3 regions of the Shewanella sp. MF05913 genome follow, and region 1 is predicted to be linked to each of the others. Evidence: predicted binding sites of a transcription regulator. Region 1 holds the regulator's gene; each other region holds the start of a gene.

The links. Region 1 encodes sigma-54, which starts transcription at its own class of promoters, with help from an activator protein. Its sites were predicted from a motif close to GTTGGCACGNNNNTNGNNT; they were not measured.
Region 2: the regulator sigma-54 is predicted to act here: its motif matches at 4,564-4,582, upstream of AC19MV_RS06880 (YccF domain-containing protein).
Region 3: the regulator sigma-54 is predicted to act here: its motif matches at 8,200-8,218, upstream of AC19MV_RS14270 (Tll0287-like domain-containing protein).

Annotation. Positions count from the first base shown of each region.
Region 1 covers NZ_JCAYNT010000002.1:513,023-523,204, forward strand. The annotation lists gene mlaE (lipid asymmetry maintenance ABC transporter permease subunit MlaE) at 1-641, opposite strand, end outside; gene AC19MV_RS05690 (ATP-binding cassette domain-containing protein) at 628-1,452, opposite strand; gene AC19MV_RS05695 (calcium/sodium antiporter) at 1,641-2,603, shown strand; gene AC19MV_RS05700 (KpsF/GutQ family sugar-phosphate isomerase) at 2,648-3,625, shown strand; gene kdsC (3-deoxy-manno-octulosonate-8-phosphatase KdsC) at 3,628-4,191, shown strand; gene lptC (LPS export ABC transporter periplasmic protein LptC) at 4,188-4,748, shown strand; gene lptA (lipopolysaccharide transport periplasmic protein LptA) at 4,735-5,316, shown strand; gene lptB (LPS export ABC transporter ATP-binding protein) at 5,313-6,044, shown strand; gene AC19MV_RS05725 (RNA polymerase factor sigma-54) at 6,453-7,937, shown strand; gene hpf (ribosome hibernation promoting factor) at 7,962-8,249, shown strand; gene ptsN (PTS IIA-like nitrogen regulatory protein PtsN) at 8,252-8,695, shown strand; gene rapZ (RNase adapter RapZ) at 8,692-9,555, shown strand; gene AC19MV_RS05745 (HPr family phosphocarrier protein) at 9,576-9,845, shown strand.
Region 2 covers NZ_JCAYNT010000003.1:259,633-269,814, reverse strand. The annotation lists gene hppD (4-hydroxyphenylpyruvate dioxygenase) at 1-145, opposite strand, end outside; gene AC19MV_RS06900 (homogentisate 1,2-dioxygenase) at 216-1,376, opposite strand; gene AC19MV_RS06895 (LysR family transcriptional regulator) at 1,595-2,521, shown strand; gene AC19MV_RS06890 (TIGR00266 family protein) at 2,660-3,448, shown strand; gene AC19MV_RS06885 (EVE domain-containing protein) at 3,532-4,002, opposite strand; gene AC19MV_RS06880 (YccF domain-containing protein) at 4,099-4,509, opposite strand; gene AC19MV_RS06875 (1-aminocyclopropane-1-carboxylate deaminase/D-cysteine desulfhydrase) at 4,723-5,679, shown strand; gene AC19MV_RS06870 (ChrR family anti-sigma-E factor) at 6,600-7,328, opposite strand; gene AC19MV_RS06865 (sigma-70 family RNA polymerase sigma factor) at 7,321-7,983, opposite strand; gene AC19MV_RS06860 (LON peptidase substrate-binding domain-containing protein) at 8,128-8,718, opposite strand; gene AC19MV_RS06855 (lipocalin family protein) at 8,774-9,328, opposite strand; gene AC19MV_RS06850 (chemotaxis protein CheV) at 9,512-10,182, shown strand, end outside.
Region 3 covers NZ_JCAYNT010000012.1:8,023-18,204, forward strand. The annotation lists gene zigA (zinc metallochaperone GTPase ZigA) at 1-274, opposite strand, end outside; gene AC19MV_RS14225 (homocysteine S-methyltransferase family protein) at 681-1,577, shown strand; gene AC19MV_RS14230 (hypothetical protein) at 1,691-2,092, opposite strand; gene AC19MV_RS14235 (hypothetical protein) at 2,283-2,504, opposite strand; gene AC19MV_RS14240 (hypothetical protein) at 2,689-2,892, opposite strand; gene AC19MV_RS14245 (peroxiredoxin) at 3,369-4,010, shown strand; gene AC19MV_RS14250 (MBL fold metallo-hydrolase) at 4,071-4,940, shown strand; gene AC19MV_RS14255 (sulfite exporter TauE/SafE family protein) at 4,957-5,706, shown strand; gene AC19MV_RS14260 (rhodanese-like domain-containing protein) at 5,722-6,126, shown strand; gene AC19MV_RS14265 (MBL fold metallo-hydrolase) at 6,377-7,243, opposite strand; gene AC19MV_RS14270 (Tll0287-like domain-containing protein) at 7,493-8,140, opposite strand; gene AC19MV_RS14275 (sigma-54 interaction domain-containing protein) at 8,383-9,720, shown strand; gene AC19MV_RS14280 (NifB/NifX family molybdenum-iron cluster-binding protein) at 9,809-10,182, opposite strand, start outside.

The DNA.
Region 1 (10,182 bases):
ACAACTACGCCAAAAATCACACTTTTAATCAAGCTATTAACAATATCTTGCTCCCACTCTACCGATGCTTGAAGAATAGACCAAAACGCACCGCTATCGATACCTTTCCATTCGACACCCACCAGGTGACCGCCAAAAATGCCCACTAGACTGAACATTAATGCAAGCAAAGGCATACTGATGACCCCAGCCCAAAATCGCGGTGCGATAATTTGCCTCAGTGGATCGATGGCCATCATTTCTAAACTCGATAGCTGTTCAGTGGATTTCATTAGACCAATTTCTGCTGTGAGTGCAGAACCGGCACGACCAGCAAACAACAGTGCAGCAACCACCGGACCCAATTCACGTAGTAAACTCAGCGCGACCATTGGGCCTAAGCTTTCTTCAGTGCCAAAACCAACAAGAATGTTATATCCCTGCAATGCCAGCACCATACCAATAAATAAACCTGATACCAGTATGATCACCATTGAACGAACACCAAGCACATAAATTTGCTTGATTAATAATGGTAAACCTTTCTTGATATTAGGCACTCGTACAATAGCGCCCCACAGCATTAAGCCCGCACGGCCAAGGCCTGACACCATTTTTAGTGCGTATTTGCCGATGTCGGCAATGTAATCAATTACGCCCACGCAATAACTCCTCTTGATAATCCTCGGCAGGATAATGAAATGGCACCGGACCATCTGGCGCGCCTTGGATAAACTGAATTAATTGCGGGTTATCAGACAAACGAAGTTGCTCTGGTGTTCCGTGTGCAATGACTTTTTTCTCTGCGATGACGTAAACGTAATCAGCAATACCCAACACTTCATCTACATCGTGCGATACCACAACAGAGGTGAGCTTTAACGTATCTGAAAGCTCACGAATTAATTTCACCAGCATCCCCATAGAAATAGGGTCTTGCCCAGCAAAAGGCTCATCATACAAAATCATTTCGGGCTCAAGCGCAATGGCACGCGCCAATGCAGCTCGGCGTTGCATACCACCAGACAATTCATTTGGCATTAAATATGCTGCGCCGCGTAAACCTACCGCTTGCAGTTTCATCAATACAATAGAGCGAATGATGTCTTCAGGTAATCCCGAATGCTCTCGCAATGCAAATGCGACGTTATCGAACACGTTAAGGTCGGTAAACATAGCACCACTTTGAAACAACATACTCATACGCTTGCGCAGCTCAAAGAGTTCTTCGCGCTTTAACTTATGAACATCATGGCCATCAAATAAAATTTGGCCGCTGTCAGGTCTGAGTTGCCCACCAATCAATTTTAATAAGGTAGTTTTACCTATCCCACTTGGGCCCATAATGGCCGTCACTTTACCTTTAGGTATCGTTAGCGAAATATCTTTATAGATCACTCGCGAACCATGGCTAAACGCCAAATGGTTTATTTCGACCAAAGGGGAATTATTTGATTTACTCATATCAGGCATCGGTGTTGAGGAGATAACAACCTTCCTTAGAAAAAGATGAAGCGCAAATTGTACTGTAATTGTCCACTAAGCGACAACTATATCCATATAACCAATGCTCATTGTTAATACAATTAGTGTGCAATGCTTTCAATTTAGTGAAAATCCAGCGAAAATGCCCGCTAATTATTTATCATCATAGGAATCTCATGTTAGTTAATATCCTAATGTTAATTGCAGGCCTTGCTGTTTTAGTGTGGAGCGCGGATAGATTTGTTTACGGAGCAGCAGCATTTGCACGTAATTTAGGCTTGCCACCCATGTTGATTGGACTGACTATCGTCGCGATGGGCAGCTCTGCCCCGGAAATGTTCGTGGCAGCAACAGCCTCAATGGACGGCATGCGCGATACCGCTGTCGGTAACGTTTTGGGCTCAAACATTGCCAACATTACCTTAATTTTAGGATTAACCGCATTACTGGGCGCGATTAGCGTCGGTTCCAAAACGCTTAAACGTGAAATCCCATTAATGTTAGCCGCCACCGTCTTTGCCGGTTACACCTTACATGATGGCTTGTTAACTCGTGCAGAAGGCATCATGCTCACGATATTGTTTTTTGCATTAATGGGCTATTTCATTTGGCAAGCCACTCACAATAAAACCCCAGATGCTTTAGATGACGATATCGAATCTGAGATCCCTAAAAACGTCCCCACCTTTCGTGCTATCATTTGGCTTATAGTTGGTATTATATTACTCCCACTATCAGCAGGTTGGATGGTAGATGGTGCAGTCGGGATTGCCAAATTTTACGGGCTCTCTGATTTGGTCATTGGCTTAACCATTATTGCTGTGGGAACTAGTTTGCCAGAACTTGCCGCCTGTATTGCTGGGGTATTAAAAAAAGAAGATGATTTAGCAATAGGCAATATCGTTGGATCTAACTTATTTAATATATTAGCGGTACTCGCGATACCAGGGCTTATCGCCCCTGGCGTGATAGATGCACAAGCCAGTGGGAGAGATTTCTACATGGTATTAGGCACAAGCGCAGCGTTAGCCGTTTTAGTCTTATCCAGTGGCGCCAAAAAACAACTGACTCGTTGGCATGGCGTCCTATTATTAATCACCTTTATTGCGTACCAAATTGTTGTATTTCAATCCCATTAAGTTGGAGCATAAAGGTTAGGTATTAAGCCAAAAGAGAGACAAGCATGGTAGATCAAACTCAGTTTCGCCAATGGGGCCGCAAAGTCATCGATATTGAAAAAGCGGCATTAGATAATTTATATCAATATGTTGACTCGGTAGAGTTTGGCCAGGCTTGCGAACTCATTATGCAATGCAAGGGCAAAGTTATTGTCATGGGCATGGGTAAATCAGGCCATATTGGTAATAAAATATCGGCGACATTTGCCAGCACAGGCACACCAGCCTTTTTTGTACACCCTGGCGAAGCAAGTCATGGCGATTTAGGCGCATTAGATAAAAATGACATCGTATTGGCCATCTCAAACTCTGGTGAATCAAGCGAAATCCTGACCTTATTGCCTGTAATTCAACGCATGGGCGTTCCGGTCATCGCGATTACTGGTAAACCAGAATCCAATATGGCAAGGCTCTCAAAAATCCATCTTTGTATTCAAGTCCAAGAAGAAGCATGCCCACTTGGATTAGCGCCAACGTCAAGTACCACCGCGACCTTGGCGATGGGTGATGCACTCGCCATTGCATTACTGCAAGCAAAAGGATTTACTCGAGATGATTTTGCCCTATCGCATCCGGGTGGTTCATTAGGCCGTAAATTATTATTAAAAGTTGAAGATGTGATGCATCAGGGTGAAAGCTTACCGAGCGTAAACGATGACATCTGCATTACTGAAGCACTGTACGAAATATCTAAAAAAGGCCTTGGCATGACCGCCATAGTCGATAAAACGAATACCCTAGTCGGTATTTTTACTGATGGTGATTTGCGCCGCATTATCGATGCCGAAGTTAACTTACGCACCACACCTATTTCGCAGGTAATGACCAAAAATTGTGTCACTAGCCCTAGCGGTATTTTAGCGGCACAAGCACTGCAAATCATGGAAGAACGAAATATTAACGGACTGATTGTCGTTAACCCACAACATCAACCGATCGGCGCGCTAAATATGCTCGATATGGTTAAAGCAGGAGTTATTTAACCATGTCAGACACAACCACTCACTCAGGTTTTTACGGACCAATCAGCGATGATATTTGGCAACGAGCTAAAAAAATCAAATTGTTAATATGCGATGTTGATGGCGTGTTTTCTGACGGCCGAATTTACCTTAGTAATGCCGGCGAAGAGTTAAAAGCTTTCCACACTCGCGATGGTTATGGCGTGCGATCTGCCCTCACTAGCGGCATTCATGTCGCCGTGATAACAGGCCGTAAATCCAAAATTGTTGAAACCCGTATGACTGCACTGGGGGTTAAACACATTTATCAAGGCATCGATAATAAGTTTGAACCATTTGAAGCGTTATTGTCTTTATATAATGTCACTCCAGACGAAGTGGCTTACATTGGTGATGACATGGTCGATTTGCCTGTGATGAAAGCCGTGGGTCTTGCGGTTTGTGTGGCCGACGGTCACCCATTTGTTAAACAACATTGCCATATGACAACTAGCCTCAATGGTGGCCATGGTGCATTGCGTGAACTCACAGATTTACTATTATTAAGCCAAGACAAATTCACCAGTGCCCACGGTATGAGTATATGAATAGAGTTACCATCGCGATAGCGGCATTTTTCGGCCTTGCCCTTGTGTTGTACTGGCAAACGCAAGTAAAACGCAGTGAAATGGATGCCGTAAAAGTGATAGGTATTGAGCGTCCGGACTTTGTCGCCAACGACTTACGCACAACCGAATACAATGAACAAGGTTTGATTGCCAGTAAAGTCACCGCGAAGCATATGGAGCATTATGCTTCCAGCGATATCACCCACTTTACTGATCCCGTTTATTTAATTTACCCAGAAAATGGTAAAGCACAGTGGCTACTCAGCGCTGACAAAGGACAATTAAATAAACAGAGCAATAAAGTCAGCTTAGAAAATAATGTTATTATCGATGCAATTGATATTGAAGAACCGTTACAGTCAGTGACCACACAAGCAGTCACCCTAGATTTAACGACCATGATAAGCAGCTCACAAGAGATGGTGTATATCAAAGGTAAAGGGTTTATGATCCAAGGCTTAGGCCTACATGCTGACTTGAATACGCAAAAATTATCGCTACTAAGCAAAGTAGAAGGAACATATGAGTCACAATAATCGACATCCTCGCGCCAATGCCGCATTACTATTAAGTGGCTTACTTTGCATGCTGAGCATTCCAGCTATGGCAAAACAAGGTGATCTCAAACAAGAATTGAAAATTGCTGCAGTGAGCCAATCTGCCGACATTAAAAACAATCAAATTGTCTTTAATGGCCCCGTGACGATTGTGCAAGGCACGATTAATATTAATGCCGACGAATTACGCGCATTTACCCCCAAAAACGGTGTATCAAAACGCTTAATCGCGACGGGTAAACCCGCGACATTTTCTCAAGAACTCGACGACGGTAACATCGGTACCGCCAGTGCCAACGAAATCAGTTACGATCTCGCCACAACAACTCTGACGTTAACCGGTAATGCCAAGCTAGACCAAGCAGGCAGTCAGGTCACGGGCAACCTAATTAAATACAACATTAAAGCCCAAGAGTTAATTGCTGAGAGTACCGGTAAAGGCCAAGATCGCGTCATCACGATTATTCAACCAGAAAATTTCCAAGACGAGTCAGCGCCAAAACAAAAGCTGCCTGAGATCCCTGTCAACAAGCAGATAAAACCATGAGCCAAATTACCTTAACAGCTGAAAACCTAGCCAAAAGTTATAAAGCGCGTCAAGTCGTAAAAGACGTCAGCTTAACAGTAAAAACGGGGCAGATTGTCGGTTTACTTGGCCCTAATGGTGCCGGTAAAACAACCACGTTTTACATGGTTGTAGGGTTAGTTAAAAGTGATAAAGGCCGTATATTAATTGATAATGACGACCTCACCGCTGACCCAATGCACCTTAGAGCCCGTAAAGGGATTGGCTATTTACCACAAGAAGCCAGTATTTTTCGAAAACTCACCGTGCACGACAATATCATGGCGGTGTTACAAACCCGCAAAGAACTCAGTAATGAAGAACGTATTGAACAGCTCCAGCATTTATTGGAAGAGTTTCACATTACTCACATTCGCGACAGCCAAGGCATGTCATTGTCTGGCGGTGAACGCCGTCGAGTCGAAATTGCCCGAGCACTCGCTGCTAACCCTAAATTCATTTTGCTTGATGAACCTTTTGCGGGTGTTGATCCGATTTCGGTTATCGACATTAAAAAAATTATCCAACAGCTAAAAAGTCGTGGATTAGGCGTACTGATTACCGACCATAATGTTCGCGAAACACTCGATGTATGTGAAAGAGCTTACATCGTAAGCCAAGGTAATTTAATTGCCGAAGGTACGCCTGAAGAGATCTTGAGCAATCAACAAGTTCGAGCTGTGTACTTAGGTGAACAATTCAAGCTATAGTTAGGTTATATACCCAAACAACCTGAAGATACTCGATTTCAGCAAGAATTTACACGCGTTTAGGCAAGGCATTGATTGCGGTTAATGGTCGTTCCCTTTCCAAAATCAATAACACAGCATGAACGCGTGTAAAACTTGCCCCTTGGGAGTTTCACCGTGTTCCCACTACGTTGTTGCGTTAATTTATAAGGTGCCTACATTACCGCATTAACGCGCCTAGTATTGAAAACACGGTGAAGCTCTGAAACACGTATCTTCAAGTTGATTGGGTATCCGCCTTTTAGCCTATCTAATTCATTCCATTGAACGATACCTAAATTGCGTGAAATGTCATTGACGTACGTGACACCCCATTACAGTTTTTCGAGATTGTTATTTTTATGGAAATCATCTAGGGATAAGCGGTAAATGAAAGCGTCACTCCAACTTAAAATGGGTCAGCATCTCACTATGACCCCTCAATTGCAGCAAGCCATCCGCTTGCTGCAATTATCTTCATTGGAGCTACAGCAAGAAATCCAACAGGCGCTGGACTCAAATCCATTGCTTGAAATAGAAGATGAATTTTCTCAAGCTAAAGATCCCTTAAAAGAAAGTCGCGATCAATCAGACACAGACTTCAGTGACAACAGTAATGTGAGTGTCGAAAAAGATACTTCAACCATCGATACCACAGAATCCATCAGTAAAGAAACCATGGACGACATGCCCATGGACACAACCTGGGATGAAGTCTATACCGCCTCACCGATGTCAGGGTCTGGTAGTGCCAGCATGCGTGACGATGATATGCCTTTTCAAGGGGAAACCACCGAAGGCTTATATGAACATTTAGAGTGGCAAAAAAACTTAACGCCATTTTCAGACACCGACCTTGCCATCGCAACAGCCATCATTGACGCAATAGATGAACGCGGCTATCTAACCCAAAGCACTGAAGAAATACTAGAAGCTATGGGCGATGAAAATGTTGAGCTTGATGAGGTTCAAGCGGTGTTAAAGCGAATTCAACATTTTGACCCCGTAGGTGTTGCTGCACGTGACCTTAGTGAATGTTTACTCATTCAACTGTCACAATATGCAGACTCAACTCCGCACATTGAAAATGCGCGAATGCTCATCAAAGATTATTTGGATTTAATCGCTGGGCGTGACTTTAGATTATTAATGCGTAAAACGCGTTTAAAAGAAGATGAGTTACGTGATGCCATTACCTTAATTCAATCTCTTAATCCGCGTCCTGGCTTATTGATTACTGCCGTCGATGACGAATACGTAATCCCTGATGTCACAGTATTTAAAAAGAATGGCCGTTGGGTTGTTGAACTCAATCCAGATAACATGCCTAAAATAGGTGTTAATCAGCAATATGCTGCAATGGCTCGCAGCAGTAAAAACCCATCTGATACTCAGTTTATACGAGGTCATTTGCAAGAAGCTAAATGGTTTATCAAAAGCATTGAAAGCCGTAACGATACCCTGTTAAAAGTAGCCAATTGCATTGTGCAATTCCAACAAGGTTTTTTCGAATATGGCGAAGAAGCCATGAAACCTATGGTATTAAATGACATTGCTGAAGCCGTAGAAATGCATGAATCGACCATTTCGCGCGTGACCACTCAAAAATACATGCACACCCCACGAGGGTTGTTTGAATTAAAATACTTTTTCTCTAGCCATGTCAGCACTGATGATGGCGGAGAGTGCTCATCGACAGCAATCCGCGCATTTATTAAAAAGTTGGTTGCTGCAGAAAACCAGAAAAAGCCGCTTAGCGACAGCAAAATGGCTCAACTATTGGCCGAACAGGGCATAAACGTTGCTCGTCGTACGATTGCAAAATACCGTGAGGCAATGATGATACCGCCCTCAAACCAACGTAAGAGTTTATAAATCACTCAACAATGGAGAAGTGTAATGCAGATCAATTTATCAGGGCATCATGTTGAAATAACCGAATCTTTACGTGAATACGTTCAGGAAAAGTTTTCAAAGCTTGAACGACACTTCGATCAGATCAATAATGTTCACGTTGTACTCAACGTAGAAAAATTACAACAAAAAGCAGAAGCTAAAGTCAGCCTAAAGGGCGGAGAAATTTTTGCAATGTCAGAACATACAGACATGTATGCAGCAATAGACGCCCTGATAGATAAGCTCGATCGTCAGGTAATTAAACACAAAGAGAAGTATACAAAACACTAACGATGGAACTTTGTACCATCCTGCAGCCGGAATGCACCACCTGTGCCACACCGGGCAGTAAGAAAAAGGTACTGGAACTTATCAGCGATTTAGTCGCTGCCCAGTACCCGACCCTGTCTTCGCAAGAGGTGTTTGAAAGCCTTATCGCAAGAGAAAAAATGGGTAGCACAGGTATAGGTAATGGTATTGCAATACCTCATGGCCGATTAACGACAATCGATCACCCTATTGCGATCTTTGTAAAATGCGAAGAACCCATTTCGTTCGATGCCATCGATAAACAACCTGTCGATATCTTATTTGCATTATTAGTTCCTGCAGATCAGTGCCAACAACACTTAAGCACCTTATCTTCGATGGCCCAAAAACTCAGCGACAAACAAGTACTAAAACAGCTGCGTAAAATCCACGATTCTACAGAACTCTATCAGGTAATTACGGCATGAAACTTGTTATCGTATCAGGACGGTCAGGCTCAGGTAAATCAGTAGCATTAAGAGTACTAGAAGACCTAGGCTATTACTGTGTTGATAACCTGCCATTGCCGCTAATTGGCACCTTATTGGCTCAGTTAAAAGGCAGTAATGACCTCGTAGCGATTAGTGTTGATGTGCGCAATATTGCCGAACAAGGCAAAGTGCTTCAAGAACAACTTGAAATACTGCAACCTGATACCGAAATTACCAGTTTTTTCTTAAACTCTAGCGACAAAGTTTTACTTAAACGCTACAGCGAAACCCGCAGATTACACCCGCTATCTAAAAACCATATTTCATTACAAGAAGCGATTAAATTAGAAGGCCGCTTACTCGAACCTATCGCCAAAATGGTTGATCACTATGTCGATACATCGGCACTCAATATTTACGAGCTAAGCGATCAAGTAAGACAAATATTGCTTGGCAGTGTTGATAAAGAGTTAGTGATTAATTTTGAATCGTTTGGCTTTAAACACGGTATGCCGACCGAAGCAGACTTTATGTTCGACGTGCGCTTTTTACCTAACCCGCACTGGGAAATAGAATTAAGACCATTAACAGGTCTTGATGAGCCTGTGCAAGAGTTTCTTGGCCGTCAGCCTCTGGTGAATAAGTTTATTTGGCAAATCGAAAATCTATTCGAAACCTGGATGCCACATTTAGAGCGTAATAATCGCAGTTATTTAACCATCGCCATCGGCTGTACAGGCGGACAACATCGCTCAGTTTATATCACCGACCAACTCGCTAAGCGATTTAGACAAGGCAGTAAACACACAGTCAACGCCCGCCACAGAGAGCTAAATATCAGTGAAGATCAGCTTTAGTCCTATCTGGAGTGCTAGCCATGCTTGAGCGCCAAGTCACCATCTCAAATAAATTAGGTTTACATGCACGAGCAGCCACAAAGCTAGCAATACTGGCTGCTGACTTTGATGCTGAAATCACCCTAATTCAAGCAGACAAACAAGCCAGTGCCGCTAGCGTATTAGGACTGCTCATGTTGGAAAGTGGCATCGGAAAAATGATCACTGTAACAGCAACAGGTCCAGACGCAGCAGTGGCATTAGATGCGGTGTGTAATTTGATTAACGATAAATTCGATGAAGGCGGCTAACGCGTCACGCTGATGATCTAACAGCACTTAACAAACGTAAGTTGTACTCTCTCGTGGTATTTTTTGACAATGATATTCAAGTTAAACTGAATTTATTTAACCGCTTACAGCCCACTATTCATCAATTACCATTCATCAATTACGACTCACATTTCACGGTAAATTATTTATCGTGAAATGTGAATATAATGCCTTATATATCATTATGCCTTAATCAAAAACCACTGGACACATTCAGTGTGGTCACTTGTTATACCATTTCCATTAATTATGTGACCAATCAGAGTCACTCAGACTGTTCTGTTTGAGGCGCATTGTTGTAATAATGGTTATTCCC
Region 2 (10,182 bases), on a different contig from region 1:
AATAAACGATGTCGTTGTTTTTTGCTTTTTTTAACATCGAAAAACCAAAATCAATAAAGACCTGGTGCATATATTCTGTATCTGGGCTGGCAAATTCAGTAAATTCGATGCCTAAAAGTCCCAGTGGATTAAGTTCGCTAGCCATTTTGTTTTCCTTTATGTTATGTCAACACGCCATCACTCTTTGGTGACTTTGGTTAAATATAAACGTGGTCTTAGTTTTCTAACCAAGAGCGGTTGTAATCATCACTCATGCAATTTTTTACATGAGTTGTTAAGTTAAGTGGGTTGAAGGTATCTACCATCACCGCATATTCGTAAGTTTCTGTTTTACCAATCGAGGCTTCGGTGCGGCCAGGTTGTGGACCATGCGGAACCCCTTTTTGATGCAACGTCATGTAGCCTGCTTCAATCCCGGTACGGCTCATAAAGTCGCCGTCGACGTAATAAAGCACTTCATCGCTGTCGATATTGTTGTGGTAATAAGGTGCAGGAATCGACTTTGGGTGGAAATCGTAAGGGCGCGGCACAAAATTACAAATCACGAAATTGTGTGCGCTAAAGACTAAATGCTCAGATGGCGGTAAATGAATTTTGCCAACTTTAGGTGCATACTCGCTAATGTTAAACGCCCATGGATACACACAACCGTCCCAACCGACTAAATCAAATGGATGCCATTGCAACATCATTTGTTGATAGCGATCGCCAAACTTACACACTAAAGCAAACTCGCCTTTTTCAACAACTGCATCGGTTAAGGTTGGGGTGCGAATATCACGTTCGCAATAAGGCGCAGATTCAAGCATTTGGCCGTATTCATTTCTAAAGTGTTTTGGCACTTCCACCATTGACGATGATTCAATCACAAACAAGCGCACGTTTTGATAATCGTTAAAGGTTAATTGGTATGTGGTACCGCGGGGAATAATCAAGTAATCCCACTTTTTGGTGTTAATAACGCCGTACTCGCTTAACAGTTGGCCTTCACCCTCGTGGATAAAGACCACTTCATCAGCATAAGCATTGCGGTAAAACTCAGTTGTGGGCTCAGTGACCTTGGCGGTGTACATCGCCACATCGTTATTGAAAAAGATTTTATTACGGGCACTAAAAAAGTTGCCTTGGTCATCGGCTTGGCGCGAATCCAATTTATAGTTTTGAATTAAAGGATCTTGCCATTGCTCACCGTGCCCTAACGTATAAGGCTTAACATCAATCGCCTTTGTTGGCATATTGTGGTGATACTTGTTGGAATAAATATTTGAAAAACCGTGAGTTGAAAATAACTCTTCGCGATAAAGTTCACCATTGTCTTTTTCAAAGGCGATATGACGCTTAGTCGGAATGTGTCCTTGCTTAACATAGAATGGCATTTGATATTCCTATGGTTAATCGACTGCGTGTGACGCGGCTGAATATTGATTATTGTTATGGCCTAATCGCACTGGGCAAACCAATATGTGATCTTATTAACAATTTAGTGGTAAAGATCCACAAAAAAAAGAATAATAAAAAGCTTATCTCAATCAAATTAATAGATGGTTACGTTAGCTTTACACAAGTGTATTGATAACAAGACACTGGATCGGCTATGCGAATTGATATTGATGCGTTTAATGTACTGCAAGTCCTTGTTGAAGAAGGAAGTTTTTCTAAAGCGTCGGAGCGATTACATAAGGCTCAGTCTGCAGTGAGCTACCAAGTAAAAAAATTAGAACAACATTTAGGGGTGACTTTATTTAATCGTGATCATTACCGCGCAGAGTTAACGCCGGAGGGAAAGGTGATTTTGGCTGAAGGCCAGCGTTTATTGCAGCACTTGGCTAACATAGAACATCTTGCCAGCAGATTCAGTCAAGGCTGGGAACCCAAGCTTGAACTGGTGATTGATGGTGCTCTGCCCATGGAGCCCATCATGAGTGCTTTAAAGCTGATGTCTGAACATAACATTCCCACTAAAATCCAGTTAAATATGGAGTTTTTAGGCGGGGTGCAACATCGGTTTGAGCGCGATCAAGCAGATTTAATGCTAGTTAAAGATTATCGAACGGGACCGTCTTATCTCCCTAAACCGTTACCGACTATCACCAGTGTGCTGGTGGCTTCACCCATGCATCCTTTGAGTCAATTGCACAACATCAGCCTACCTGAATTACAACAGCATGTTGAGCTCACCATTGAAGATTCCTCTCCGAGTAAACGAGCACGTGATGAAATGCAATTTGGCGGTGATAAAGTGTTTTATCTCTCTGGCTTTATTATGAAAAAGAATGCCTTATTAAAAGGCTTGGGTTTTGGCTGGATGCCTGATTTTTTGATCACAGAAGAACTCGCTAACGGTCAATTAACGCAAGTGGATTTTATTGGTGGTAACCGATTTAGCTTCACGCCACAATTAGTGTCAACGCTAGAGCGGCCATTAGGCCGAGCAGGGCAATTATTTACCGAACTTATTTTGCAAGAATTTGCCCTGTATCAACAGCAACAAACTGGCTTTAGTGGTACAGGTTTAGGTTAACTGGTATTAACAATAATCACTTAGACATATTATGTCACAAAGTTGGCGTGGGAAAAGTGGTTACATCTTGTTAACCTAAATATAAGGCACAGCAAAGATAAATATAAACGAGTAACATTCATTTTTAAGGAGCAAAAAATGACCAGAAAATGTCACGAAGTCGACTACGAAATTATTGGGTCCAGTATGCAGTTGGTCGAAATAGAATTAGATCCTAATGAAGCCGTGGTTGCTGAAGCTGGGGCAATGACATACCTAGAAGAAGATATCTCATTTGAAGCGAAAATGGGTGATGGCTCAGAACCGGAGTCTGGCTTTTTTGGTAAATTATTGGGTGCAGGCAAGCGTGCTATTTCAGGTGAGGGGATCTTTATGACTCACTTTACCAATGAAGGTAATCGTAAACGTAAGGCTGCATTTTCAGCGCCATTTCCTGGCACAATATTGGCTATCGATCTTGCTGAACATAATGGCGAACTTATATGCCAAAAAGACAGTTTTTTAGCGGCAGCGTTGGGCACCCAGGTTACGATGAAGTTTAATAAACGCCTTGGAGTCGGCTTTTTTGGCGGTGAAGGCTTTATTTTGCAAAGCCTTAAAGGTGACGGTATGGCGTTTGTGCATGCTGGCGGCACCTTAATCAAAAAAGAACTGCGCGGTGAAACATTACGTGTCGATACAGGGTGTTTAGTGGGCTTTACCCCAGGGATTGATTACGACATTCAACGAGCAGGCTCACTTAAATCAATGGTGTTTGGTGGTGAGGGGTTATTTTTAGCGACCCTGCAAGGACATGGCACGGTATGGCTTCAAAGCTTACCATTTTCTCGCATGGCAGATCGTATTATTGCTCACGCACCTTCTAGTGGCGGCAAAGACCAAGGTGAAGGCTCGGTGTTAGGTGGCATTGGACGCTTGATTAACTAACAGTTGATTGTATGTGAATTAATTAAAAAAGGTGACTGAATTTAGTCACCTTTTTTATTTATCTCTGCTTTTGGTTAATGGCGTTATTTGGCCGTTTGGCCGAGCTTAACTATGTGCTCAAATTCAAGGGCTGTGACTGGTTGCACACTTAACCGAGCACCTTTGGTCACTAACACCATGTGTTGTAATGCAGGGTCACTTTTGAGTTGGCTTAGCGGAACTAATTGCTCGAGTTTATGTGTAAACTGAATATCGACTTGCCACCAACGTGGTTTACTTGGGTCTGACTTAGGGTCAAAGTAGCGAGATTGAGGATCAAATGCACTCGCATCAAGTTGCGGTTGGCTGACAACGCTGGCAATCCCAACAACACCTGGTACTTTACAGCTAGAATGATAGAACAAAACACTGTCACCCGCATTTATGTCATCACGAATAAAATTTCGTGCTTGATAATTACGGATCCCTTGCCATGACATTGTATGGTTTGGACTATCACGTAAGTCATCAATACTGATGTCATCGGGTTCAGACTTCATTAACCAATATTTCATGCATTACTCTTTTGTATTTATTATTGGGTATATATTATCATCCACACAGTAAAAAGCCGACAACATGATGTTATCGGCTCTATGGTAAACGTCAGTTTATACTGGTTTTGTTACAACTGTTTGGCCAATTGGCGTTAGGCTTAACAGTGCTAACTTAATGTGTTGTATCGCAAATGGAATGCCAATAATGGTCACAAAGCAGGCCAGGGCATGGGCTAAATGACCAATCGCTAACCATATACCAAAGAACAAGAACCAAATGACATTACCGATTAAGCCAAAGCTACCTGTGCCGAGATCTTCATTACCCGTTAAGTGTTTACGATTCACACTTTCTTGGCCGAATGGCCAAAATGCCATTTCGCCAATCACGAAACACGCACGGCCAAATGGAATACCAATAATACTGATAAAGCACAACAGCCCAGCAAGCCACCAGGCCAAGCCCATCACAAAACCGCCTAAAACAAACCAAGCAATATTAAACAGCAAACGTAAAAGAGACATTGTTATTCCTTATTAGAAGCTAATGTACATAACCTGTACTAATTGCTCTTTACTAAGCGATTTTCATGCCAAAGTTTTAAGTGTATGCTTTTAATGGGTTTTTATGATTCTTTAGCGTTGTTTTAGATTGGCTATAGTGAAAAAAACAAATCAAACGGTGAGTTTTATCATTTTTTGGTTAAAATACTCATCTTAATGATTTTGAGATTGATCATGTTTACGACAAGCCCTGTACAGCAGATGTTATTTGAACAAAGACGTATTTTTGTGAAACGTGATGACTTATTGCATCCCGATTTTAGCGGTAATAAGGCGCGCAAGTTTTATCATTTTTTATCGCAAGATTATTCTCATGTTACTCATCTGGTTGGATCTGGCTCTGCTCAAGCAAACTCGTTATATTCAATGTCTGTATTAGCTAAGCAACGAGGTTGGCAATTTGATTATTACGTGAGTCACGTAAACGACTTTATTATTCATCACCCAAAAGGTAATTATGCTGCGGCAATCGCGAATGGTGCCAATATTATTGATGTCAGCAAACTGAAACAGGCTGATCAATATCAACAGATGCATTTAGATGACGTCGTAAAACAAATACTAGAGTCCAACAACTCGCAGTTTTGTTCACTGTTACACATTCCTGAAGGTGGACGCTGCGAATATGCTGAAGCAGGTTTGGCGATATTAGCCAACGAGATCATCGATTGGGCTCTATTAAATAACATCAGTGAATTAAAAGTATTTTTACCCTCTGGTACAGGAACAACTGCCGCGTATTTAAATAAGCAACTCATACAGCAATTAGCCTGTATTGATGCAACCCAACTCAATATTGAGGTGATAACCTGCAGTACTGTAGGCGGCGATGGCTACTTAACAGAGCAATTTTCACAATTAGTCGACAAGGTGTATTTTCCGACAGTAGTCAATGATGGCCATAAATATCATTTTGGTAAACTCACTCGGCGCTGTTTTGATATGTGGCAAACGGTGTGTGAGTCTGGCATTGAGTTTGAGTTACTCTATGATCCTGTTGGATTTTTAGTGCTAAAAGATTACTTAGCTAAGCACCCGCAGTGGCAAGGCGATATTGTGTATTTACATCAAGGTGGGGTATTGGGGAATCAAACGATGCTACCAAGATATCAACGTAAATTTGCAAAATAACGATAACTAAACGCAAAAATGTAATGAGTTTTCTAATGAAAAAACTTATTGAGATATCAATGGAGTGTTGTAAAGGTTAATTCATTTTGCTCTGTTTTAATAAACATCGGTAAGTGAGAGGAGAATACCGAGAAATGAGTTTATTAAATAACAGAGCAAATGATTAACGCGAGGCGTTAGGGGTATTACTTACTTGCAGATATTAACCATTTCATGAAGTTTATTGCTTCAATACGCTTTGAAAAGGTTTTTTTGTTTTTACCTAGGCTGTCGGTAAAAGCAATTGAATTTTTGTTTGACGAAATTGAATTAACTGGAAAGCTAACTGAAATTTCATGTCCATTTATGTTGTATGACATATGTCACATTCCTTATTTGTGCTTATCACCCTTGGGTGAAAAAATTGTTCAATATAATATCCTTGGCATTTTTTAGTGGTGCGAAAGATTAACTTGTCGAGATTTAACTTAACCTATTCTGAACTCACTAATCAAGTGTTGTTTTATAAATAGTTGATTAAGATAATAAAACCTAATCACTATTGTTTATACTTTTCACTTAACGGAGTAAGTTGAACATAATTATATGACAGTGTTATGACGGATAACGTTTGTTGATAATGTTCATACAAACATTGGCCATGTCATGGTCAATAAAAATGAGCAGAAGCTTGTCTTGGGTTTACGAAGGAAGTTGAGCAGACTTACAGGTAGGTACCAAAATTAACAAGATTTTTAAATCTGTATGGATTCTATACTCACTTTTCATTTATAGCAACAACGTTTTTCATAAAAAAAACAAATAACATGCATTTTTTGCTTGATTACCGCTATAAATATTATATTTCCAATCGGTTTTTATTTTAAGTTGATGATTTAAATCGCGATAATATTATTATCGCGATTTACAGCAAAACCTAATTAATAAAGTAACTCACCAATAGGATTGAGTAACTTACTGATGCCTTTTGTAAAGTACAGTGGCGCATCTACGATTGTGTAACATAAACAACCTTCAGTTGTTTTAGGTGAATGCTCGTGGTCTTGGTCAAGCAACATAAAGTCACCCGGTTTGTAAGTGTTGTAGCAATCACTAAACTCACCTGCTAACAATAACGTTAACTCAGAACCTTTATGGGTGTGATCCGGTATTTCACCGTTTGCCGCTATGTGCAACAAGCTTGCTCTTGCTTGTGGTTCACCCGTGTCTAAACGTAAGCGGCTCACTTTACCTATGCCTTGCCATGAAGCATTAATTTGCTTTTTAAACACACGCGGTAAAGGATAATGCTGACCTTTAATGGTGACACTGTTGTCGATTGTCTCAGGCTGTGATGTAGCCTTACTATCAACACTATCAACACTATCAACACTATCAACACTATCATCGGTGTCTAATGCATCGAGTGTTGATGACAAAAATTGGCTGAGTAAATCGTCGAACTCAACGTGTTGTTCCGCTGCGGTTGTATTTTTGACATCACCTTGCTCAAACTGCTGCTCAGACAACGCAATTGTCATTTGATCTAGCTGTTGTTGGCAATGCGGACAAAATTCTGCATGTGCTGCGATGGCAATTGACATTGACAGAGGCAACTCACCTTTAGCGTGGAGAGACAGCAAATGCTGATCTGGGTGGTAATTAATCATAATGTTTCTCCATAAAGCTTTTTAACTTTTCTAAGCCGAGTCTAAGTCGGGATTTAACTGTTCCGATAGGAATGTTCAGTTTGTCTGCCAACTCTTGTTGTGTCAGCTCTTGCATGTAAATACCTTGAACCACCTGGCGTTGTAATGGCGGTAATTCTTCAACATGTTGCAGTAAGCTTGCTGATAATAAAAAGTCATCATCATTATTTTCTGCATCATCTGATTCAAATAATGGCCAAATGTCATCACCAAATGCATCTTCACGGTTGTGTTGTACTTTACGAAGCATGTCAAAACACTGATTACGCATAACGGTGAATACCCAAGTGCTAACCGCAGCTTTGTCTGCATTGTACAAATGCGCTTTGGTCCACACGCGAGACATGGTTTCTTGTACCAAATCCATTGCTAAACCTTGCTGGCTTAAACGCTGGACCCCAAAAGAGTTTATTTTGGGCGCGAAATGCGAAAAAAGTTTGGCAAATGATGTTTTGCAGCGGTTGTTTGCAACCTGCATCATAAGTTGAGCAAGCTCGTCTGCTAGCGGATTAGGTTCGTCTGATTTCATAGCACCATTTCGTTGATTAGAGGATCTTTGTGCAAGATTTCCCTTATCATAACGAGTTTGTGCGCTTTGTGATTGAACATTTTCCATTTTTTTCACTCGCATCCAATAAATCACTATTGAGCATATGTGTATATGCCATTTATGCAGCTACTAAAACTGCTGCACAGGGTAGTTGATCAAGTCATTATTGAGTTATACGGCTGGTGTAGATTAACGGATCATAAAATGTGATTATTTTATAACGTCGAATAAAAAAGATTTAGCCAATAGGTGGTCGTGACTATTAATGCACTGGTATTTTTCCTTGGCACTCAATGGAATAATCTCTAACCATCGTTGGCATACCCATGAAATGTCGTTAAAGTCGTTTTCACTGTAATGGGCTAAATGTTGTGGGTATTGTTGCAGCAGCTGTTTTAATGTTTTGCTGAGATACTGATCTTTTTTACGTTCATTGAGTTTAATGTGTGGCTGAGCAGGGTGCGCTTCAATGATATTGCTTGGCCACCCATCAATGAGCGTTACCTCAGCACGTTTTAAGCCATCACTTTCTTCTGTAATGTTATTTATGGTGAAGGTTTGCTTACCTTGAACACTTATGCCTAATAAGCCATCTTCTAACGTTTCAAAATCGATAATGTGTGTCAGAGTGCCTATTGGCATGATGGTTTTTTTGTCGTCAGATAACATGCACAGCCCAAAACCCTGGCCACTTTTTAGCGACTCAGACACCAATCGTTTGTATCTGGCTTCAAAAATCCGCAGTTGCGTATACCCTTGTGGGAGTAGGCAAATCGGTAAAGGAAAAATTGGGATAATCATTACAACCTCTGGATTGTGTATTACGGTGCATCTGCTTAACTATACGCTTGCTGAGTTATTGTTGATCACCTTGATTAACCCAAATGAGTTTATCTTCACTTATCGCCAATGCGTTAAGCTTAGTGATAAAGCGCTGCTTAATAACCGGGTCAATGGTGGCGGTGCGCGATAAAATCCATGCATAGTCATTATTAGGACCGATCACCAATGAATCTGTATATTGCCCTTGGTCATTTTGTACAATATCGTGTATTTGGTATGCGCCGTAAAATGGGCCAAAGAAGGAGACCTTGAGTAAACCTTGATTGCTGCCGTTAATAAAATAAGCTTTACCTTCAGCTTGATCCCATTGTTGTTTATCTTGTTTGAATCCTTTATTGATGACCACCACTTTGTCGCCGTCAACACTGTATTGCGCAGTGACATTTGACATATTGCGTTCAAATGAATGATCTAAACGGGCGATTTCATACCAGGTGCCTAAATATTGATTTAGCTCAAACGGCTTGACCACATCGACAGGTTTATCAATTATTGTGCAGGCCGATAGCCCAAACACTGACAGTGCAAGTAAAGGCATTTTTATCATCTGATTTAATCGTTTTTTCATTGTCGACTCCGTTTTATAAAACTATATCGATTATTATTTACTATACGACTTAGAACATTAGATTGATCTTCAATTAACCGGTTTAATCCTTTTTTGTCGGTTCCATCATGCTTACTACGTCCTTTTGTCTGCGTTTTTTAGTATAATTAACTCGATTGTTATTTTCAGTAGGTGGATGGCTTTATGAGAAAAGTGCTCGATACGGTAGATCAACGCACCAAGTTAGTCGGTGAAAACCGTTTAGAACTGTTGTTATTTCGCATTAGCTCTACGCAATTATTCGCAATTAATGTGTTTAAAGTAAAAGAAGTGGTTAAGTTACCCACTATTAATACTTTTCCCGGCAGCAATGCCAATATTTATGGCGTCGCGAATATTAGAGGCACATCAATTCCAGTGATTAATTTGCGTGAAGCGATCGGTTATTCGCCAAGGCCGATTACTGAAGACAGTAATTTGATTATTACAGAGTACAATCGCAGCGTGCAGGCTTTTTTGGTCGGTAAAGTTGAGCATATTATCAATATGACTTGGAGCGACATTATGCCGCCACCAAAAACATCGGGTGGACATAATTACCTCACTGCAATTACGAAAATTGAGCAAGATGGGCTCACTCAATTAGTGTCCATTATTGATGTTGAGAAGGTACTTGCAGAGATTATTGATTACGATGTTAGCTTATCTGACGGGGTGTTAGATGAAGCATTAGCGGGGAAAATGCACGGTCGTAAAGTGCTAATTGTCGATGACTCGTCTACGGCGCGTAAGCAAGTTCGTGATACGTTAACACCATTAGGCATCGAGATTGTTGAGGCATCAGATGGCTTACAGGCATTACAGCTTCTGCAACG
Region 3 (10,182 bases), on a different contig from region 1:
CTTTTGCTAACTGGCCAACTTCTATCAATAAATCCTCACGCAAAGTACAACAAATACAACCATTACTCATTTCAATCAGTTTTTCATCACTGCGATTAAGCGATATCTCGTTTTTAACAACCGCGGCATCGATGTTGATTTCACTCATATCATTAACAATAACCGCCACTTTCTTACCTTGACGATTATTAAGGATATGGCTCAATACTGTCGTTTTACCTGCGCCTAAAAAGCCAGAAAGAACCGTAACGGGGAGTTTTTTTATTGGTGTCATGAAAATGCTCTCAAATAACTAATTGGGATATGTTACAACGTATCATTTTATCTTTCTAGATATATTTTGATAAATGAGCTTCCTCTAACCTAAATAACCATATGTTTTATTCAAAATGATCAATCAAAGCGAACTCATTAGTTGCAAGCGTTTAAGCGCGTCGATTCTGTACAAGACAGTAGTTAAGATTCATGTGCCGTTGAAAATGTTAGCGGCTTGTCAGACTAGCCTGTCTATAGCATTCAATTATTAGCATCTAATTATTAGTATTCTATTATGGCTTTAAACACGGATACCTATGCTTCTACTTGAGCTTATCCAAAATAGTGTTGATAACAGAGGCCTATGATCAGTAAGCTGGTCACACTGGCAACAAAATACAGATTTAGTCTTTCGGAAATCAATGATGACAACACTAACAATTTTAGACGGCGGTATGGGGCGTGAGCTCAAACGTATCGGCGCGCCTTTTTCTCAGCCGCTCTGGAGTGCGCAGGCATTAATTGAGTCGCCACAATTCGTAGCGCAAGCTCATCAAAGCTTTATCGACGCAGGGGCACAGATTATTACGATCAATAGCTATGCCTGTGTCCCTTTTCATTTAGGTGAAGCTCTGTATGCAGAGCAAGGAGCAAAGCTTGCTGAAAAAGCGGCAGAGATTGCACGTGAGGTTGTCAATCAGTCTCAACGACAGGTGCTTGTTGCTGGCTCAATCCCCCCAGCCTTAGGCTCCTATCGTCCTGAGTTATTTGAGGCAGAGCGAGCATACGAGATCTGTTCTACCTTGTTTACCGCTCAGGATAAGCAGGCCGACATCTGGCTTGCTGAAACGATTGCCAGTATTGCTGAAGCAGAGGTCATTGCTAAGGTGCTAGCCAATACCGATAAGCCCTGTTATTTCGCTTATACTCTGATTGATGAAGTTGACCAGCCGATTCGGCTACGTTCTGGGGAATTGCTCACCAATGCTGTTGCGGCATTGTTGGCAACGAATGCTACAGGTATCTTGTTTAACTGTTCGATCCCTGAAGTTATCGAGCAAGCCATTAAGGATGTTGTACAAGTATTAGCGCAACACAATAAAACGTTAACTATTGGTGTCTTTGCAAATAGTTTTACCCCAATCCAATCGGGCCATCAAGCCAATGGCACCTTGCAAACGTTGCGTCATGTTTCCGAAGAAGAATACCTTGAGTTTGCCAAGTGCTGGTACCAATTAGGAGCGACCATTATTGGTGGATGTTGTGGTATTTACCCAAGCCACATTAACGCGCTGTCCACATGGCGAGATAGCCTAGAATAAAGAAGCTCACCTGAACCTTTATAAAGAGTAAACCGCCGTTTGCAGAGTAACATGCTGGGGTTAGTGTGGCTGGGGGCTTATACCGCTAATACCTCCAGCTACCCGATGATATTTTAATCCACTTTAGTTGCTTCAATCACGATTGAACTACAATCCCCTGTAACATAAGGGCCAAGAACAAACTTTAACGACGAAAAATGATATTCTAAATCACAATTTTGGTATATCGATTCTATTGGGGAACCTTTGGTATTAAACCGTGCAACAATAAGAGTTTCACTTTGCTGAAGGATTACAGCTGAATGTGATGATAAAGCATTTTTAACGTCTTCTTGTAGCATCCCTACTTGTGGTTTTGGCGCGTTAACGAAAGTGGCAATTAGCGCATCCTTTACCTTCAAAGGGTTTTGTTGTTCAACTTTCATCACTTCTTTTAGTTCGGGTTTGTCGGTAGATGAACATGCACTGATTAACAATATTAATAACGCCCCTAAGCCAATTTCAATTTTTTTCACCAAACACTCCTTACAATACAACGATCAAAAACAGTGGCGACTTTATGCTTTCAACTGTTTGTGTAGCAACATTGCCACCTATTTTTTAAATATGATTAAACGTTTATTACACAACGACATGAGCTTCTCTAGCGCCCGCACCTAAGGCAATTTCCCTGAGTACACGATCTTCAATGTCTGATAAACCACCTTAAAGGAACTCATGTGGTTGAATAGTTATTTTGGGGGCACGTTTGAAAAAACTGATTGCGCCAAATTCTTTAAGTGCATTTTTGAGGAAACTTTCTGCAACAAAGAACTTACCGATAAGCAGTCTCGTTGTTGTGAATGGCTCTTTAGCGTAAAAAGTCATACTGCGGCCTTCAGAACTTAACACCATCTTATTAGAATACACATCGACTTTGATTTCCATATCACCTCACTCTAAAAACGTATAGATATAATGACTCACCACTAAAGCTCCTATTCACGAATGAATAAAGAATCATTGCCACCTATTCTTTTAACATTAATCGTTGAAAAAAGAGCTCGAATAGCCGGTGAATTATTCAAACTATTTTTCATTTTTAAGTTATTCACCTTTAAGATACTCACACCTACAGCCGGATAAAGAACGGTATCGCGACTAACACTACACCTATGATCAGTAAGCTGGTCACACTTGCAACAAAATACGGATACACGCATAACGTCATGCCGACACACAAAGGTACGATTGCTCGCTGGCGCTTTCCATAGACAAAAAAGCCCATTCCAATAGCACCAAACAATACACTCCACATCATCATTGTTGCATCCATTGTTGCTCCTTTATGGTTTTAATAGCTGTGCTGAGTTAAATGCATTTTACTGCTTATTACTAGCGCTAAATAAGGTTGCGCATTGAGTAGCGAAATAAAGAGTAATCAACTCGTAGCTCTCAATATTCTGACTCAGGGGTATCAATCAATATTCATTATTTTGCGTTTACGGCTGAGCAAAAGCGGTATTAGTCATATTCTTAAATCATACAGCGCCATAAATGACAGTCATATAAAGCGCTTAATGCCATAAATGACATTTTACCTGTACTCGCCTCTGTTAATTAACAACACCGACAATGAAAGTAATAAAATTAAAATATAAATTAATACTATTAAACAGTAGTTTACAGCTTTATTCAGTCAATTTAATACCATTAAAACAAAGTTGGCCCGCCCATTGCTATTACAAAGCAAGTTTGTAATCTAATTTTTAGATTCAAACTACCCTAACTTAATTTATTTGGAGTAATAACATGACTGAATCAATCGTATCTTTCCCACAACTTAACCGCCCTGCACCTGCGTTTAATACTAAAACGACTCACGGTATGCGCTCGTTAAATGATTATAAAGGTAAATGGTTAGTATTATTTTCACACCCTGCTGACTTTACCCCTGTTTGTACTACTGAATTTATGGGGTTTGCTCAACGTGCAGGTGAGTTTGCCAAGCTGAATACTGAACTTTTAGGTTTATCGATTGACAGTATTCACTCTCACATTGCTTGGGTACGTAACATTGAAGAAAACTTTGGTGTTGAAATTACGTTTCCAATCATTTCTGACTTATCAATGGAAGTCGCCAAAGCATACGGCATGATCCAACCCGGTGCTAGCGATACCGCAGCAGTAAGAGCGACCTTTATTATTGACCCTGAAGGTATTTTACGCGCAATGGTGTATTACCCAATGAGCAATGGTCGCTCAGTTGATGAATTTGTGCGCCTCGTTAAAGCATTACAAACCAGTGATGCAAATGGTGTTGCTACCCCTGAAAACTGGCAGCCTGGTGATGACGTCATTGTTCCACCACCAGCCACAACAGCCGACGCCAAAGCACGTTTAGGCCAAGGATATGATTATGTAGATTGGTACTTCAGCAAGAAATCTCTTTAATCCGTTACTGCACAGGGGGTATCCCCCGCCCCTGTGCATCTTTTTTATAGGAGATTTGTAATGAACTCAACATTTAGTGTCCATGAATTTTTAGATGATGACAGTGAAACATTCACCTATGTTATTGCAGATAATGCCACACGCTTTGCGGTGATTATCGATCCGGTTTTAGACTTTGATTATAAGTCCGGGCGAACAGACACTCGCAGTGCTCAACGTGTTCTGCACTGGGTTGAACGCCAAGAATTAAGTGTTAAATGGATACTTGAGACTCACGCACATGCAGATCATTTATCTGCTGCCAGTTATATCCGCGATCAAATAGGTGGTCAAATAGGTATTGGTGAACACATTACTCAAGTGCAACAAACCTTTAAGCAAGTCTTTAATCTTGAAAGTGATTTTTTACCCAATGGCAGCCAGTTTGACCGGTTATTTAAACACAATGAATTGTTGCAAGTGGGCAATATGGCTATTCGTATCATGCACACACCCGGCCATACCCCTGCAGACTTAGCTTACATCATCAATGAACAAGCCGCTTTTGTCGGCGACACCATATTTATGCCCGATGTAGGCACGGCTCGTTGTGATTTCCCAGGTGGTGACGCCAACACTTTATATGACTCAATTCAATCGCTGTTTAGCTTGCCTGAGTCTACGGATATCTATGTTTGTCATGATTATCCAACGGAAGGTCGCAGCCATCAATTTAAAACCCAAGTGGGCCTACAAAAAGCCAACAATATTCATGTTAAAAATGGCATCAGCAAAGCTGAGTTTGTGTCGCTACGTCAAGCTCGTGATGCCACCTTACCCATGCCAAGACTGATATTACCGTCTATTCAGGTCAATATTCGCGCGGGTAACATGCCAGCACCTGAATCGAATGGCACTGTGTATTTAAAAGTGCCGATTAACTTACTTTAAAACATAGGTTATCAATATGATACAAGCAGTTTTAGGTGCGTTAGTTATTGGCTTAGTGCTGAGCATGCTGGGTTCTGGAGGTTCAATACTCACGGTTCCTATGTTGTTATATCTTGTTGGGATGCAACCAGAGCTCGCAATAGCATCGTCTCTTTGTATTGTCGCAGCCATTAGCGCGGTGAGTAGTATCGGGTTTATTAAACAAAAAATGGTCTCATGGCCACATGTTTTTTTGTTTGGTGTACCCGGTATGGCGGGCACGTATTTAGGTGCTTGGATTAGTACCTATTTCACCAGCCAGATCCAACTGAGTGTGTTTGTGGGATTAATGCTGATCGGTGCGGTGATGATGTGGCGCAAACAAAATGCTCAATTCACCCAAGGCAAACTCAAGCTAGCTAACGTGCTATTGCAAGGATTATTAGTCGGTGTCGTCACAGGTTTTGTGGGTGTCGGTGGCGGATTTTTAATTATCCCTGCCTTGGTATTGCTCGGCGGCATTGAAATGTCGTTAGCAGTGGGTACCAGCTTGTTGATTATCACCATGAACTCTTCAATGGGGTTCATTAAATATTACAGCTTGTTGTCTGATAAAGGGCTGCAATTCGACTGGCCTGTTATTGCCATCATGATTGCTGGCGGATTTGTCGGAAGTTTAGCCGGACAGAAGCTCACTCAATACCTCCCTAAAGCCACATTACAAAAAGTATTCGCGGTGTTTTTAGTGGTAATGGCATTGTTTATTACAACTCAATCAATTATTTAGTATCACGAGGCACACATGAAAACTGCTCAAGAATATATTAGTGAAATCAAAACAACGATTGCTGAAGTCAACACGCAGCAATTACTCACAGCAATGTTAAATCCTGACATTATCATTATTGATGTGCGCGAACATGAAGAGTTTTTAACTGGCCATATCGAAGGTGCCGTTAACCTACCTCGGGGTGTATTAGAAATGAAAATTCATGAGCACCCATCAGTTAGCCATCATTGTGAGTGGGTTTTAGCGTTGAATGAGTTGGCAAACAAAGAGATTTATCTTATTTGCCGTACGGGCGGACGCTCTGCATTAGCTGCTGCCTCGTTGCAGAACATGGGCTTTACCAAACCATTATCGGTTGCTGGTGGCATGATGCAATGGGAGCAAGATGGCTTTCCCGTGATACCTCATAAAATATAGTCTGAGATTCACGGCTTTAATTCATAACGTCACCTTAAACATGAGCCTAATCTTAAACATGAGCTTATCTTTAAACCAAAGCTTATCCTCAAATTAACGCTCATAAGCATCAGTGTGAAGACATGAAGATTTATAGATGAGTTAATATCAGTGAGTCAGTACACTGCATAAGCATATAAAAATGAGCCATTTATGGCTCATTTTTATTATTGATTGTTAATGCTATTGCTTACTACTTAGCAGTACATTGTTACCATTGATTGAGCGGGATTTTTAGAAAGTAATTATCTTCACCTTCTGGGGGCGGTAAGTGTCCAGCCCTAATGTTGAGTTGTATTGCAGGTAATAACAATGATGGCATCGATGTACCTTGATGTTGCTCTTGGTGCAATTGAATAAACTCATCCAAACCTATTTTACCGCCTACAACCCGATTAGTGCGTTTTTGAGCCAGGATTGAGGTTTCAACTATGTTGCTTTGTGTCCACGCAGTTTGCGGCTGATGACCAACAAATACCCGAGTGCTATTAGGCAAGGCTAATATTTTTTGAATAGAGTGGTATAATGTCGCTGCACTGCTGTTGGGGAAATCAGCACTCACGGTACCAATGTCGGGTGAAGCAATAACATCACCAACAAATACAGCATCTTCGATAAGGTAACTCACGCATGCAGGTGTATGCCCTGGAGTATGCATGATGTGTACATCTAAGTGACCTAACTTAATCAGCTCTTCATCAACAAACAACTGGTCAAACTGTTCACCATTACAATGAAAGCTGTCATCCAGGTTAAGGATCCGCTTAAACATATGTTGCACTTTAGTAATGTGCTCGCCTATACCAGTAGAACCACCGCGTTTCTGTTTGATATAACATGCAGCAGAAATATGATCGCAATGAGCGTGGGTTTCTAAAATCCATTCAAGCTCGTAGCCATTACTGTCTAGATAGTCAATCATACTGTCTGCTAACACAGTCGTTATTTTACCCGAGGCAATATCGAAATCTAACACAGGGTCAATAATGGCACTTTGACGCGAAGCAAGATCGGTCACCACATAACTCACAGAGTGACTGCTTGGGTGATAGAAGGGATCGATGCGGATTTTGCTCATGAACAATTAACTCCCAACAAAAAGCATTGCATTTTTGTTAGATAAAACCCTAATTCAGCCTTTATTTAGCGACATATCAAGGCGGTTATTAACTACAGCATAATGTTAACTGAAAACAAAATAGTAAACTGCGGCGAGAGTCGCAACAAAGGCCCTTCGGCCGCAGAATATGTGATATCGCGGGGGTTGCGTTGGCTAATAGAGATTACCCATTAATACGCCATTAACATAACCCACCATACGCTCACCTTAAGGTTTGCCACTTATGGTTTTCAATTGTTCTGTACTGCTGATGACCTTTTGTAATGAAAATGCACCGCGTAAGTCGCCTAATTCAAAGTTTATGGCTTTATCTTCTGGATAAGCTTGTTTAATTAGCGTGCTTAGCTCTGGAGTAATGTTACTGCCATGGCAGCCTAAACACAGTTCTTGTGTTGGAATGGCTTTCATATAACGAAACTCAGTCGTGTCACCGTTAACAATGTATTCACTCGCAACAATGGGAGCATCAGCAGCTTGCTTGCCTGCGGCTTTTGTTTGTTCAAATTGCGTTAACTGTGCCAACTCCCAGGCATCTGGTGTGTTATCACTATTACGCACGCGCAAACTGGTTCGTTTGAGTGTCCAACCGTCTTTAGAGTTTTCAGCAGCAATGCTAGGGGCAACTGACTTGCACACAGACACTCCGGCAGGAAGTCCACCTTGCTTAATAGCAGCTTGTAGCTGCCCTTTTAATGCCTGACTAAATTGGGCAATTTTTTGATTGGCTTCTTGCTCAAGTTGTTGTTCGGTTAATGGTTGTGCATTGACCATGGAACTGACACAAGATAAAAGTGCAATACTGCTTATGGCTAGGGTTTTAACAAATAAAATATTAGGAGTCTTTGTTGCGTTCATTATTTTTGTTCCTTTTCCTCTTGGGACCAGATGCGGTCTTGAGATATTCAAGGATCTACCTACAAACTTTGTGCCATGTCACAAAATAAAATAAAAAGCCTATTTTATAACGCTATAGGCTAAATAGTCGTTATTGATTTAATGTCCGCGACGTATCTTGTTGACAAAAATGTCACACACTGTCATTTTTGGTGGCATTAATGACAGCTAATTTAGCGCGCATGTTTATGAGAGCTAGCACAATGAAAAATACTACCGTTGTACAATCGATGATCAACGCAATAGATAAGCCGGCCATATTCATCACCCCCGATTATATTATTCATGCCGTAAACCAAGCGTATATTGAAACCTATGATACAGAGGTAACGTTAGGTAAAAGTCGTTGTCATCAAATATCTCATCACAGCGATGAACCTTGTGACAAACATGGCGAGGAATGTCCGTTACAGCAGTGCCAAAAAACCACTCGCGCAGCAAACGCCGTTCACATACACAGTACTGCTCAAGGTAAATCGTATTGCGACATTTTAATGAAGCCCATTAAAGATGATGCTGGCATGATCATGGGCTTTCTTGAGATTTTAGATTCCATTGACTATGCATCAACTGAATCAAAAAAAGACACCATGGTGGGCCAATCGGCTCCGTTTAAACAAATGCTCAATAAAATCAACCGGGCATCGCAATCAAACATCGCTGTATTGCTGCAAGGTGAAACAGGTGCGGGTAAAGAGTTAGTCGCAAAAGCCGTACACCAAGCCAGTAATAGAAGCGACAAACCGTTTGTGGTCATTGAATGTACCGGACTTAGCGAAAATCTATTTGAAAGTGAGCTATTTGGTTTTGAAAAAGGGGCTTTTACCGGCGCGACCACCAGTAAAAAAGGACTCATTGAAATTGCCCATGGTGGGACAGTTTTTTTTGATGAGATTGGTGATGTCCCCATGAACATGCAAGTTAAGTTATTGAGGTTACTCGAAACACAATGTTATCGAGCGGTGGGAGGCTTAAAGCAAAAACGATCTGATTTTAGATTAGTCAGTGCCAGTCATAAAAACTTACTTGAATTGGTGGATAAAGGTGAATTTAGACGAGATTTGTATTATCGCATCGCTGGTTTCCCAATATACCTACCCTCATTGCGTGAGCGACAAGATGACATTCCAACCTTGATCAATCATTTTATGAAGTTGTCAGACTATAAACACAAAAAGTTTTCAGCCAATGCGTTACAACTCCTTAGCAGTTACTCGTTCCCGGGTAATATTCGCGAACTAAGAAATATTATTGAACAGTCTGCGCTGATTGCTAATGAAGATTTGATCCATAGTAGTGATTTACCTGAAAGCATCAATGCAACCGCCAGCAAAGCAGCGACTCAACATACACCAGGCTTTGATGCTAGTGCTGTTAATCTCACTGAGACGAAAATGATGAGTTTAGATGATCTTGAATCCGAGTATTTATCGCAAGTGTGTCTACAATTTACAGGTTCGCCCGCCGAATTGGCCATTATACTCAATGTCAGCGTGCGAACCTTATATCGTAAATTACAACGATACGGTTTAAAGCTGTAAGCTTGCGTGATACTTCTGCTGCAATGTGAGCGCTTAACGAATAAAGTATTAAACGAAGAAGTTTAACTACGACTTTCACTTGAGTCGTTTAATTCGCACGTAATAACGAATGCTTTTTCTGGCAACAGCGCTTGATATGCATGGGTTCGCTTAAGTCTATATCACTTTCGCCATGTTCATGAGAATCACAATGTCCGCCATGACAACCACTTTCACCATGGTTATGATCGCAACATCCGCCTTCACCTTGTTTAGCGATATGCTTAGTTGAAGGTCTGCCCTGCGATGCATCAAGATATGGCTCACATTCAGCTAAGTGTTCGTTGGCAAAATAAGCAATCTCTGTACGACCATTTTTGGCATGAAAAACATCGAGTTGTTGGTTAAGTAACTTAGACAACAATTGTTGGCCAATATTTCTCACAATCACTCGGGTCGCGCCATGGGCTTTGATAAGTTCAA